DNA from 3 places in the Carboxylicivirga caseinilyticus genome. Region 1 is predicted to be linked to each of the others. Evidence: riboswitches for the same ligand, from Rfam matches in the RefSeq annotation. Region 1 holds a riboswitch; each other region holds the start of a gene.
What was found. A riboswitch is a leader RNA that binds a small molecule or an ion and turns the genes downstream of it on or off. The one in region 1 is predicted to bind cobalamin.
Positions count from the first base shown of each region.

Region 2: it holds a riboswitch for cobalamin, as region 1 does, so the genes downstream of both, ACRD62_RS09495 (DUF4198 domain-containing protein) here and ACRD62_RS19055 (TonB-dependent receptor plug domain-containing protein) in region 1, are expected to answer to the same signal.
Region 3: it holds a riboswitch for cobalamin, as region 1 does, so the genes downstream of both, cobT (nicotinate-nucleotide--dimethylbenzimidazole phosphoribosyltransferase) here and ACRD62_RS19055 (TonB-dependent receptor plug domain-containing protein) in region 1, are expected to answer to the same signal.

Region 1 is NZ_JBNGOX010000047.1:38,396-43,200, reverse strand. Features, by position in the region: gene ACRD62_RS19060 (family 43 glycosylhydrolase) at 318-2,123, opposite strand; cobalamin riboswitch at 2,656-2,850, shown strand; gene ACRD62_RS19055 (TonB-dependent receptor plug domain-containing protein) at 2,966-4,805, shown strand, end outside.
Region 2 is NZ_JBNGOX010000014.1:99,991-104,795, reverse strand. Features, by position in the region: gene ACRD62_RS09510 (YkgJ family cysteine cluster protein) at 1-221, shown strand, start outside; gene ACRD62_RS09505 (threonine/serine exporter family protein) at 225-722, opposite strand; gene ACRD62_RS09500 (threonine/serine exporter family protein) at 726-1,499, opposite strand; cobalamin riboswitch at 1,833-2,013, shown strand; gene ACRD62_RS09495 (DUF4198 domain-containing protein) at 2,112-2,912, shown strand; gene ACRD62_RS09490 (helix-turn-helix domain-containing protein) at 3,368-4,339, shown strand; gene ACRD62_RS09485 (hypothetical protein) at 4,409-4,687, opposite strand; gene ACRD62_RS09480 (winged helix-turn-helix transcriptional regulator) at 4,781-4,805, shown strand, end outside.
Region 3 is NZ_JBNGOX010000061.1:9,930-14,734, reverse strand. Features, by position in the region: gene ACRD62_RS21205 (adenosylcobinamide-GDP ribazoletransferase) at 1-666, opposite strand, end outside; gene cobT (nicotinate-nucleotide--dimethylbenzimidazole phosphoribosyltransferase) at 740-1,774, opposite strand; cobalamin riboswitch at 1,864-2,054, opposite strand; gene ACRD62_RS21195 (SUMF1/EgtB/PvdO family nonheme iron enzyme) at 2,367-3,200, shown strand; gene ACRD62_RS21190 (permease) at 3,302-4,678, opposite strand.

The sequences.
Region 1 (4,805 bases):
TCTTGAACCTAAACTAATGGTGATAATCCAATAATTTTCATGATTTAATTTATCTATGATAGATTATAAATCAAATCATTAACAAACACTACGTCAGGTCAATTTTGATTAATTTTTGAAGATATATTCTTATTAATCATTATGCTACAAACCGACTAAGTTCAAAACTAATTGATAGATTATTCATTTAAACCAACCACTTTTGGATGATCTGTTATTTTTAATATTACATCTAATTAATTAACCATTCTTAACACAAAAATCAGGCCAGAACAATTCGATAACTTTACAATATATTTTCTTTATACGATAAAACACTATTTTACCATAACAGGTTTTGTTGAAACTGAGATACCATTTTCGTTAAAAGCTTCAATTGAAAAATAATAACCGGTTGCTTTATCCAGCGAAGGTATTTTAAGTTCTGCCTGATCATAAACCAACCATGAGTGATACAACTTATCAGGTGCTATTCCCCAACGTATATTATATCCCTGAGCCCCCTTTACAGCATTCCACGACATTACGGCTTCTCTCCTGTCTGCCTCACGGCTGATTGTAAAGTTGGATACTTTGGTCGGCTTTTTACCTTCACCTAAACCAAAAACACGTATCTCCGACATGGCCAGATTCTTACCCGGCACCTCAATGTTTTTATACCGTATATATTTAGCTCTTACAGGTTGTTTCAGCGTTATATATGCATTGGGTGTATCTTTAAAACTATTGCTTTTATCTACAATGGTCTGCCAATTAGCACCATCTAACGAGGCTTCAATTATATAACGATGACGTAAACCGTCAACACGAGTATAAATACCTGATTCATGATCGTGATAATTGAGCTGCAAAGCATATACATTTCCAATTTGGTTCATTTCTATCTCTACCCATTGGTTGGCATCATTGGAGCCAGCTACCCAAAAGGATTTAGGACTCTCGTCAGTTAATACCTTTGAAATGATTTTGCCATCTGGCGTATGTTCCACTTTCATTTCCTCAATATCAAATTCGCCATCATCAGCTGTACTTTTCTTTATCTGTAAAGCCGAACTTGATACGGTGGTTTTACCTTTGTACGATAATAGCATCCAGCCACAATGTTGTCCGGCTTTTGTTGGATGATCGGGACTAAAGCGCGGATAATCGCCATAATGAGTGTTGCAATGCATGATACCTTCCGCATCAAAATAAGTTGGAAACATACACAAACGACGCTCCCAGTGAGAATTGGATGCTAATGCCATGGTTGCAAAATGCCAGTATTGGTTATCAGTAGCTTTTACGGTCATTCCATGACCGGCACCATTGGTGAATCCACCGGGTTTAAAACTCACCGGATTGCCTTCCATGTAGGTAAAGGGTCCTTCTGGCGAATCTCCAATATAGGCACCATCGGCATATACATTAAACTGAGTGCCGGGCGCAGCATACTGAAGATAATACTTGCCGTTATACTTGGTCATGGAGGCACCTTCCATATAACCTTCTTTGATGGTTGGATGAAAGTTATTCTCACCGAAGCGTTCCCATCCATGCTCTTCTTCATTAAGATTAATCAGGTCCTTTGGTTCACCAATCTGAAGCATTCGGTCATCTTTATTCAGCTGTTTTACTTTAATAGGATGAACATTTGATGATCCCCAATACAAATAGGTTTTTCCATCATCATCAATAAAAAGCTCTGAATCCTGTATATTATTTGAAATGGATGCTACAGAAGACCATTTGCCGGATTTAGGATCATCGGTATAAAGAATGCTTCCGTAACCAGCAGGATCACCGGCAAAATAAATAACAGAATCTTTATAATTAAATGCCGTAGGTGCATTGGAACCTTCAAAAAACCATTGCTGCGGACGAATAAAATCCCAGTTAACCAAATCAGTTGAATGCCAGTAACCAAACGAACGCGTTACAAACATATAGTATTCACCTCTGAACTCAACCACTGCCGGATCAGCTCCCGAACGATAAGAAATATTCCAGGCGGAGTTATAAATCATGTAAGTGTAATCAATATCAAGCGGATTACAATAGGTTTGAGGTATCGGATCCTGAGCATATACAAGTGAACTAACAAACAGTAAGGCTAAACGTAAGGCATTCTTTATCCGGTTCATTGCTAATTTGGATTTAATTAAACTTTTAAAATTGATTCAATGAGGTCGTTTGGTTTTTTCATATTTGAGATTACCAACTTACATTAATTTCCATAAATAATCCAAAACTTTTTCTTGAAGTTGGTTCAATTCTGTCCTAATTATTTTTCAAATTGGCGCTTCGCCCAAACCCGACTTCATTTCTTGCCTTGATGCAAGAAACGAAGCAAAGAAAATCAAGGCTACACCTGTCTCACTAAAAAAACTACGGTCAATTGACTGAAATCGTTTAAACTCGTTGACTACGCTCAACTCAAACAGTAAACGATTTTTAATCGTCAATTCAACCTTGTTTTTTTGCTCGCCAACTGAGGCCTGTTATACACAGTAGCTTTCTTTCATTATCAAATATTATTTAGGACGCAATTGAAGTTGGTTAATAGATTAGTGATGAATCAGTAATAACAAATCCTTCACATTTATTATAGCCTGATAATTTTATAAAATATACCACACACTTATATTTTAAGTTTGCGCATTAAAAATCTTTTCTACCTTTGCGACCGATTACGGTAAATCCGGTCATTCAAATCGGATTGAAAGGGAATCAGGTGAAAATCCTGAACAGTACCCGCTGCTGTAAACTCCATTTTGATGAAAGGCACTACTTGCCACTGATCGTTTCACGCGATTGGGAAGGCGTCTTTCAGGAGTGAGTCAGAAGACCTGCCATAGTCAAAGGTATCGTAGCTTTCGGGAGTAAAAGCGAAGAGACAGACAGGTAATTCTAGACAAATCTATCTATCTTCTCCATTTTCCTAACTGCTACAAATAGTTTAACCATTGAATAAATTATTTGTAAAATGAATTATTTAAAACGTCTCCTTATTGGTGGCTTTTTATCAGGCATGGCATTTTTGAAGCCAGTTGCCCAATCAACCGACACATTAATTGTGATAACTGAGGTGAACATCACCGAAAACCGTTTGAGCAATTTCAATGCTGGCAGCACTGTTTATCAGCCTAATCAACAACTTTTAATGCAAAGATCAACACTGGGCATGGATGAAGTTTTACAATTCCTTTCTCCCATGAACATTGATGCTTACGGAACAGGATCATCCAGTATTAATGCACGGGGTGCTGGAAGCAACCGAACCCCTATCCTATGGAATGGTTTTAACTTACAAAGCATCGCCAATGGCGGCACCGACATATCAACCCTTCCCCTACTGTTTTCCGATGATATTAAAATGGAGATGGGTGGAAACTCTGCCCTTTTTGGAAGTGGAGCCGTTGGCGGTGTTATTTATCTTAATAACAAAGCCCGTTACAATGAAGCCAAAAAATCGTTTATGACCATCAATGCCGGTAGTTTTGGACGATTCAACGGAGCTTCAGGTATTCAGTACGGAAACAAAAATTACAGCGGTGTTTTACGCACTTATTATCAGCAGGCCGATAACGACTTTCCGTTTACCGGAGATTACACTTCTTCAGGGGTAACAACTACCGTGGATAAAGACCTGCCTAATGCCAATATGCATCAGTTTGGAGTGATGTCGAACAATCATTTTCGATTGAAGAACGGACAAAACATCAGCATACATTTATGGTACCAGGATGTGGATAAGCAAATTGCTCCAACAGTACGCGACATGGCAAGAGGAAAAACTTCGGATGCCGAACAACGCGACCAGGCTATACGTGGAGCAGCAGAATGGAAAGCACCCCTTAAAAATGGAGTTGTTACCGTTCGAACAGCTTTATTCTCTACCGAAACCAATTATCAAAAACCATCTACTTCTGATACCACCAAAACAACAGGACTTTCTTCTATCAACGAGGCGGAGTTGGATCTTAACTTCACCCCCTGGTTAAAGTGGAATTTAGGACTGAATTACACCTACGAAAAAGCTGAATCGAGCTCTTACGAAGGCGAAAAAGGTCGCAATCGTTTTGCCACATTTACTTCGTTTGGTATTAAGAACAAAAAAAGCGGAACCTTTGTGACTTTAAACGGACGTGGCGAAAAAGCCGGTGACAGCGATTTCACCATCACTGGCAATATTGGTCTGACACAAAAAATAGTGGGCGGATTATCAGCCAAAGCAAAAGCCGGAACCAGCTATCGTATACCAACCTTCAACGATTTATATTGGTCGGGGGGAACTCAGGTTGGAAACCCAAATCTGGAAGCCGAAACCGGATTTAACTATGAGGCCGGTCTGCATTATGAGCAAACTGTTGCTTCAACCGAATTTCAGGTGCAGGCTACCTGGTTTAAAAACAGCCTTGAAAAATGGATTAGCTGGGGACAACTTGAAGACGGCACCTGGACGGTATTTAATCAGGATAAAGCAGAGATTCAGGGACTGGAAATACATGCCGGTATAAACACCAAAATCAACAAAGCCAGCATTGGTTGCAACATTAATTATACCAACCAGGATGCCGTTGATCCTGACACGGAAAATCTGCTGCCTTATGTTCCTAAATCAAAAACAGCTGCTGCCGTATTTGGAGAATATAGAGGTTTGCGCTTAATTTACGCTCACAGTTTTGTCGACGAACGATATACATCAGCCAGCAATTCTACTTTAATGCCAAAGTATAACATTGGTAATCTGTCATTCGAAAAACGATTCGATGGACAGGTAGAAACTGCACTGACCTTTAAAATCAATAATATCTGGGATACAA
Region 2 (4,805 bases), on a different contig from region 1:
CCTGTAAAACCATACAAACTGAACATCAGAATGGGGTAGTCATAGCTAATGAAATACTTCGCTTAAAACCATTGGGTCCCAAAGCAACCGATTATTATCAGCGGTTGCAGTTTGTCGATTATAATAAGGCACAAAAAATGTATCCTATTGGAGAAGCCATTAAAATAGCGATTGAAACCATTGCCACCCACTTTCATTATAAAAAGGGTAAGGCAATGTAATTCTTATGGATTTCGTTTAACCAAAGCTACTATCTCACGAGCAGACTCATGACGTGTCAATAGCATGGGAATTGAAACACCAACAGAAATGGACAATAATACAAATACAGCATTTAAACCATTACTGGTTACATTATGCAGCACTTCTACGTATTGATCCGGATTCAGATCTTGTGTTAATTGTATTAAACCCAGCATGGTACGGTATGAAAATGCCCCGGGTATCATCGAAATGATTGATGGGATGGCAAATACATACATGGGTGAGAGTTTGTTTTGTGCTGCACTGATACTTAAAAATCCTACTACAATTGCAGCTAAAAAGCTGGCAGTAATTACATGCATACCAAACTCCATTGTAACATATTTGGTGAGGCCGCAAACTGCTCCCATTCCCAGAATTACAATTAAAGTACGATGGGGTACATTAAATAAAACAGCAAATCCTATTGAGGCCAGTGCAGGCCATAACATATGTTCGAAAATTGAAAGTACAGTCATCTCTTAAATCTGATAAATTAATAATGATAAAGCCAATCCCAGTGCGATAGATAAAACGATTACCATTCCGTGCATACCTCTCACAATTCCATTCATAATATTACCATCAATAATATCTGAAAAGGAGTTGACTAATGGTACTCCTGGAATCAGGTATAAAACAGAGGTTGCAAATGCATATTCAGGATGATCTCCTAAATTGAATTTAACAGCTAAACCTGATATCAATGAAGAAGCAAGAGAAGCAAAAAAGATACATATGTATGGATTAAAGGTTTTTTTAACAGCCTCCTGACGAACAAATAAGCCAACGAAGGTAGCTCCGAAAGCTATACTCATTTCAATCATTCCTCCACCAAACAAACGACAAAATGATAAATCGGCAAGACTTACCAGTAAGAGTATAATGATTCGGGGATAATGTGGAAGGCTTTTTAATCGCTCAATCTCTTTCTCAATTTCGTCCAACGACCATTTCTCACTTACAATGCGCCAACTCATGTTGCTGATGCCACTAACCAGACGGAAATTAACCCCATGGGGTGAAGTACGTTTTAGTTGGTTGAATGAGTGCTGATCGTCTTTGTCGTCGATATGTAGCATTAAAGCACGGTGAGTAATCAATAACTCAAGATTATAGCCAAAGGCTTTAGCTATTCGGTTAAGTGTTACTCTGATTCGCATACTGTTGGCTCCGTAACTCATAAGTAAGGAACCAATTTCCAGTAGAATGGATCCGAACCGTTCTACCTGATCTTTATGGATACTTTTTTCCATAGCTGTTACTGTTTGTGTTTTATTTAATTTCTTAAATACAACTGTTCGATTCCATGTCCCCCCAAACAGCTATTTTGAAGTTGCAAAGATAGAAAGAGTAATTCAATGCTACTGCTATAAAATGATGTTTTATTTCTGTAATGTGTGGGTTTTAAGATATTTTGTGAGAAAAAACGAGAAAATTAAGAAATGGATGTTTAAAAACAGAGGGTGGTGGCTTATAATTTAGTTATTAGAGGCATAGTTAAAAAAGAAAAAATGGACGGTAATGTCAGCTAATATAATTTTAAAATATCTATCTGTCTTTAGTAAGGTTTCACACATTCTTTCTATATTTTTGCGTTCGTATTCGGTTCTTATCGATTAAAAGGGAATCCTGTTAGAGTCAGGAACTATCCCCGTAGCTGTAAGTTCCAATGAAATGTTTTATCATGCAAGCCACTGTTGTATGAATGAATGGGAAGGCGATAAAACAGGAACAAGTCAGAAGACCTGCCGGATATAAGTATCGTAGCTTTCGGGAGAAAGGCAGAAGATAATAACTTCGCGAAAAATTCTTTTCATTTTCCCGCATCTACTTTGTGATGAATGTTTAATCTTTAATAAATATCAATGAAAAAAGTAGTGCTTTTAGTTTTGTTGTTAGGTGTTTTCAATACTCTTATTGTTGATGCTCATGTGCCATTTTTAAAGCCTAACCAGTTTATTATATTGCATAACCGATTGCAAATAGAATCTTCCTTTACTGAGTTTCCTTTTCAGGCAGATTTTGCCATGGTGGCTCCATTTTATACCATGTTTGGACCTAATGGAGAGGAGGTTCTGGAACCAACTGCAAAAACATGTGCAGCCTGCTACCTCGAGCCGGTAATATCTGGCGAAGGAACCTATCGAATTCATGCTGCTTTGCGTAAAGGACCCAAATACAAGGCAATCGAAACAGCCGATGGCAAGCTTTATTTTTCTGATGAAATAAAAAAGCATGAAGGCACCTTAACAAGTCTTCAATATTACAGTAGTGCTGATACTTATCTGATGAAGGGAAATGCTAATTATAAGACTCATTTGGTTGGCAAAGGAGTTGAAATTATACCATTATCATCACCCAATGAAATGATTTTCAATCAGAAAACTGAGTTTAAAGTTTATCATGATGGAACACCTGTAGCGAATGCCCGAATTGTGGTGGTTTATAACAATGAGCATTACGAAAAGAAAAGAATAGAGGACTTGTATGATGTTGAGAATGTTAGAGAAAGTAGTATATATGCCAATGAAGAAGGAGTGTTTACATTTACACCTAAAAAAGCTGGACTTGTTTTGTTATTTGTCACCATACATAAGAAGATAGATGACACACTATGGGAAAGTTACAATACTTCACTTACTTTGGAAGTTCATCTGTCAGAATAAATCTGAGCTTGTATTACCACACAACCTTATGGGTTTAATTAGTCGTTGATCGTTTGAAGTTTTCAAGTGCATTGATTGCATCTCAGTTACTTTTTTAACTGAATGGTCATGATTAACAGACGAAGCTTCATATTTACCGAATAGAAATCCACCCAAGATTATTAGTGGCATGAGTATTAGAAAATTCTTTAACATGACTCCTGTTTTTAATTAATTGTATTTGTTTTTAATGATTTGATAGATTCAAAAGTACTTTAGAAGAGTGCCTGACTAAAACGACAATTCGAAAAGGGTAAGGAGGCTTTTAAGGATATTCAGTAAATTCGGGACTGTATGATGTTGGTAACTGAAGGTTTTCTTCTTGATTTCTGCAATAAACCATTTGATATGATTTATATTTACGGATTATTGCAAATAGTTTTAGTTTATTTATTGATTTTTCATTAATAAATCCAATGATTCAACAACAGCTTTTTGAGGAAATTAAGAAGAAGATAGATCCGAACTTAAGGTTAGCCGATGTTATAGGTGACTTATTAGGAATCAGTTCCGATTCAACTTATCGCAGAATTAGAGGTGATAAGGAATTGTCGTTAAGTGAATTGAAATTATTGTGTTCGCATTTTAATATTTCCATGGATTATTTGTTCAATCATAGGGTTGATTCAATACCATTTAACTATTCACCACTTGATTTTTCATCAGCACAGGTTTATGAAATGTACATGGACAGACTGGCTCGTTTGTATACTGGTTTAGCTACAGATAAAGGCAATGAATGTAAGATAACTGCTCAGGATGTTCCCATATTCCATTTTCTTCCATATACCGAACTTACTTTTTTTAAGGTCTATGCCCTTTTTCGAAGTTTAAACAACGAGGTAATTACCTATGAAGCTTTTGTAAAAAAGTTAAATCCTGATAAACTTAAAGTCCCCTATCAAACCATAGTTGATTCGTTCCTACAAATCCCTTCCATTGAGATATGGAGTGATCATACCATCGAACCGATTTTGAATTTATTAGAATATTATAGGGATATTGGCAGTTTTGAATCAAAAGAAACAGCATTGCAATTGGTTAATCAATTGCATGATATGGTTTGTGATATTGAGCAAAAAACACAAGTTGCAGCTAAAGTATACAAAGGAATATCCACGCCTTTTAATTTTTACCTCAGTCCGGTAGATATGCAGAACGACTTTATTCAAATGAAAGGTTCAACCGGCACTACAACATCCATAAAGTTATTTACCATTAATGCCATTTTTACTGCTGATTCAGCATTTAATGAAGAAACAGAGAAATGGATTAACAATACCATATCCAAGTCGATGCAGTTAAGCGGTACTTCTGAGCGGGAGCGATTTCGTTTCTTTAATCAACTTAAAAGTAAAGTGCAGAAACTAATTCAGGAATTTGAATAATAAAATGATGTTCTCTAGCAGTTTAATTATGTCCCTGGAAGAAAAATTTTAAATTTGTTTATCAATTAGTTAACCCGATAATTCTAATTTTATTAGTCCTTTTTTTTTCTCAATTGAATTATCTGTTAATACTCTTGAGCCAATAAATTGACCGGCAATTGCAATACCAATAAACAGAGGTATCCATATTTTGGGAGTATCCAACCAGATGCGCAAAGGAATTAGGATAGGTATAGATGCATGAATAAGTAACCACCATGCTATGGTGAACTTCTTATATTTTGCTCTCCATCTACCTAATAACAGATTGATAGTAAATGATGTAAAAGAAACGATTGCGATGCTCATTTTTCTTTCTTCTGATGAGCTGCAAAGTAAATAATTAATTCGGTTACTTTTGTACAAGTATTCTTTTTGTTACTGGTTACTTAATTGAAATCGATGGCTTGTGTTAAATGTTCAGGAC
Region 3 (4,805 bases), on a different contig from region 1:
CCATTTTTTAAAGTATCGTTCCAATAGTAATTTACTAATTATTAAAATTGGGATAATAACAAGAACTTTAAAATCCATTAAAAGAAAAAGAGAAGGTATGGTTAGGGCAAGTGCAATAAACAGATCTTTAGATTGCAAAGATTTTGTTATTGGTTTCGATTTACTACTTTCATCTTCGCGCACATAATCAAGACTATGCATAGTCCATACAGCCATAAAGCGACTAATTACATGAGCTGTAATTAACGACAAGGCAATGATGTCTGAAGGAAGGTCATTAATTGCTGTATATTTTGTTAACAAGAGAAGAATGATTCCAATGGCTCCATAGGCTCCAATACGGGAATCTTTCATGATAGTCAGAATTTTATCTTTCGTCCAGCCTCCTCCAAATGCATCGCATACATCTGCAAATCCATCTTCATGAAAAGCTCCAGTCAGAAGGATACTTGCAGCCATTGATAACAAAATTGATAATGACTCGGGCAGAAAGTAAGAAGCTGAAAGGTATACAAGAGCTGATAATCCTCCCACAAAATATCCAACCAGAGGAAAATAACGATTACATTTGTTCAGATTATCCTGTGAAAATGCAATGTTAAAAGGGATCGGTATTCGGGTAAAAAAACCGAATGCAGTTAATATAAGGTTGAATTGTTCCTTCATGGCTATTATTAAGTTATAAGATAGAAGAGAAATAGGCTATTAGCCAATAGCTATCGGCTAATAGCTTATAGTGTTATCTGTTACTTACGCCCGCATCAGCAAAGCTACTCATCTCATTAATGAAGGCAACCGCAGATTGAATCAATGGGTATGCAACTGCTGCTCCGGTTCCTTCACCAAGGCGCATGCCTATGTTTAAAAGGGCATTTGCACGTAAATGTTTAAGCATGTATTGATGGCCTTTTTCATTGCTCTGATGCGTGAAAATGCAATAGTCCAGTATTTGTGGTTGCATTGCGTAAGCCGCCAGTAAGGCTGATGTTACAATGAATCCATCTACCATAATAATCATATTCAATTCGGCTGCTTTTAACATGGCTCCACAAATGGTAGCTGTTTCAAAACCGCCAAAGCAAGCCAAAATTTCTAATGGATCAGTTATGCTTTTGTGTAAATCAAGAGCTTTGGTTATTACATCGGCCTTGTGCTGAATGCCTTTGTCATCCAATCCGGTGCCTGCACCACATGCATCAATTGGTTTTACTTTGGCATATTTACACAAAAGGGCAGAAGCAGAGGTTGTATTGCCAATGCCCATCTCACCGAAACCAATTATGTTGGTACCTGTTTGATGTAATTCTGTAACAATATCAGCACCATTTTGCATTGCTAGGCTACATTCTTCTAATGTCATGGCTGGTTCAACGGCAAAATTACGTGTTCCTTTAGCTACTTTTTTGTTTATTAATTGATCATTAGCTTCAAAGTCGTAATTAACACCGGTGTCGGCTACCAAAAGGTTAATCTGATGTTGACGGCTGAATACATTAATTGCTGCTCCGCCAGCAAGAAAATTCATTACCATTTGAAAGGTTACTTCCTGCGGAAAAGGACTAATCCCTTCGTGGGTTATACCATGATCACCCGCGCAAACTAATATGGCCGGTTGGTTCAGCTTCGGATGTAAAGTTTGTTGAATGCGACAAATTTGGGCGCCAATGGTTTCTAATTGGCCCAATGAACCCAACGGTTTTGTTTTACCGTTAATTTTTTCAGTAATTGCTTGATCTAATGTGTGATCAATACCTTTGATTTGAATCTCCTGCATTGTTTATGCATTAAAAGTTAAACAATTATCTTCAGGAGGGAAGTGGAAAGAATTAATAGCACAAGCGTGCGCATCTGACTACTTTACCCCGAAGTTTATATGCTAAGGCAGGTATTCTGGCTCATCCCTTATCAAATAACGTCTTCCCGAATAATCTAAAATTCAGTGACATAATGTTATTGACATTGAGACTTACAGCTGCGGGGACAGCTCCGGAATATCATCTTACTGAGCACCGGATTCCCTATTATGCTTGCGCACCTTAGTGATGCAAAAGTAATAAAAAGATTTGGACGTAGTGAGGTTAGGATGTGTAATGGTCGATGTTTGTGTAGACGATTGAAGACTCAGGATAGTAAGTAGTGCCGCAAGGATAGACAGTGAACATATCAAGTAAGATTGGTATGCAATGAGATGAATGTTGTTTATTACATTACCGTGGCTTATGTTCATGTTTCAAAACTCAGTTTTTAAATGAATCAATACGGGACTTGATATCAGCATTTTAATTTAAAAGAGAAATAAGCAATAAATGTTAGATTTAGGAGTTCTGAATATTACATAATAATTAAACTACAACATTATTAAAACTATGAAAAAAATAGTCATTCTATTAATGCTTTTTTGGTCTGGTTTGACATTGGGGCAGAGTAAATTAAAAAATATGACTTTCATTCCAGCTGGTGAAATAATTCTTCAGGATGAAAATTCAGCAGATAGCAGAGAAGTAAAAGTTAGTTTGCGTTCCTTTTTTATTAGTAATGAGATTACGAATAAAGAATTCAGAACATTTGTTGATTATTTGAAAGCACACCCTGATGGAAATCTTGAATGGGTGGATTTGAAATCGAAACCCTTTGAAGAACTAAGAAAAGACTTGAAATCGTATATTGTCTCATGCAAAATGGCAGATGTTTTATCGAATCTGATAGATACTTTTGCAATGGCCAATGAATATCCAATCAACAGTGAAGAGTATACACTATACCAAAACTATTTTACCGACAAAAAATATGACGATTATCCGGTAGTTGGGGTTACCAGGCAAGGTGCAATGTATTATTGTATTTGGCGAACAACTATCGAAAACAATGAATTGATGAAAAAAGGTAAACCAACCCAAATGAGCTATCGGTTAGCAACATTGCCTGAGTGGTATTGTGCTCAACAATATTGTCCTGGTCCATCTGTCAAAAGCAGTAAGGTTGATAATGTGAAAAGTCAGAAAGTTAAAAAAATGGAAGTTCCTAACATGAATGGGAATGTTTCGGAATGGATTTCGAGCAGTAATGAGAATGGTGAAAATATAGCAATGGGTAATTCCTGGAAAAGTGGTGACGATAAGCTTTTAAAGACTTTTAAAGACAAGAATGTTCGTGAAGGGTATATTGGTTTTAGAATTGTAAAGGATTCAATTTATGAATAAGCACGACTGACTAGTTTTGTTTACTTGATGATATTTCAATAAAAAAGAAACCCTGCAAACAGATGGTTTAGTTTGCAGGGCTTTTATATTATTATCGAGTTTTATGCTAATCCTTTATACGAATAACCAAGGGATTCAATTGTAGATTCAACAATTGCATTATCTTGTTCAGAGGCTTCCACAATAACACGATTACTTTGTGGGTCAGCTTCAACAGAAGCAATGCCATCTAATTTTCCTAGATTTTTTTCTACGCTCATTTTGCAATGACTACAGGTCATTCCTTCAACAATATAAGTTGTTTTAACAGTAGGTTTTGCCATGGTAAATGATGTGTTAAAAACAGGAACAACAGGCGCTCCTGCCGATGGTTTATTGTTGTTATTAAATATGATTGATTTTGAAAGTCGTTCCGTTTGAATTGTGGCTTTTTTTAATCTTTGTTTTTTGAGATATTTTTGAATATAACCATTCACTATTAAGGCAATAAGGGTGATGGCTGATAGTAACTGAAACCATTCTGGTAATAGCTCATGTCGATGCCCTTCGTGCATGGCATGTTCGGCTAGAGTAAACCATTCACGGGGTAAAAAGGCATTTATCAAAGTACCGAAAACCATAGCTCCCAAAATTATTGAACCGAGGTAGGAGATAAGCGTTTTTAATCCAAATACTTTTTGAATGATGGTAATTGTGGCAGCATTGGTTGCGGGTCCTGCCATTAATAAAACCAAAGCTGCACCTGGTGATAACCCTTTTAGCATTAAAACTGCTGCAATAGGCACTGATGCTGTAGCACAAAGATAAAGCGGAACTGAAGCAAGAAGTATGATCAGCATGCTTAATGGTTCATTATCCAGGTAATTAGCAAAGAAATCATCAGGAATAAGTACGGCTAATACAGCAGCAATTAGAATGCCTATTACCAGCCACTTGGCAATATCCATTAAAAATTCATAAAAACCATATCGAAAGATACCTTTCCAGCCTTGTTTGGTGCCCATCTTATCCGATTCACAACTTTCGCCTGATTTAGAAGCGTCTACCTTATCATCTTTTGCGATGGTATTGGTGGCTACACCTCCTAATACACCTGTAATTAAGGCAACAATAACACGTATAATGGCAAACGGTAATCCTAATAATGAATAAGTTACCATAATAGAGTCAACACCTGTTTGAGGGGTTGAAATTAAGAAACTAACGCTTGAACCTTTGGATGCGCCATTACGATAAAACGATATTCCGGTTGGTATTACACCGCAAGAGCATAAGGGGAGGGGAATGCCTAAAATGGCTGTATTTACAACGGATCCAAGATTGCTTTTTCCCATGAATCTGTCGATCCAGCTTTGTGGGAACCAAACCTTCAAAATGCCTGCAAAGAAAAAACCCAATAAAAGGTAAGGTGACATTGCCTTAAGCAGGTCAAACAATGAATTGAAAAAGTCGATTGTATAGGTCAATATTGCTTCCATATCCTGTAAACTTAATTTATCTGTTTTAGTTCAAACAGTTAAATAAATCGATAAATGTAGATTTTTGGATAAGTGGCAAAAATAACAAAAAAATCCTGCCGATAGACAGGATTTGAGTTTATGCTTG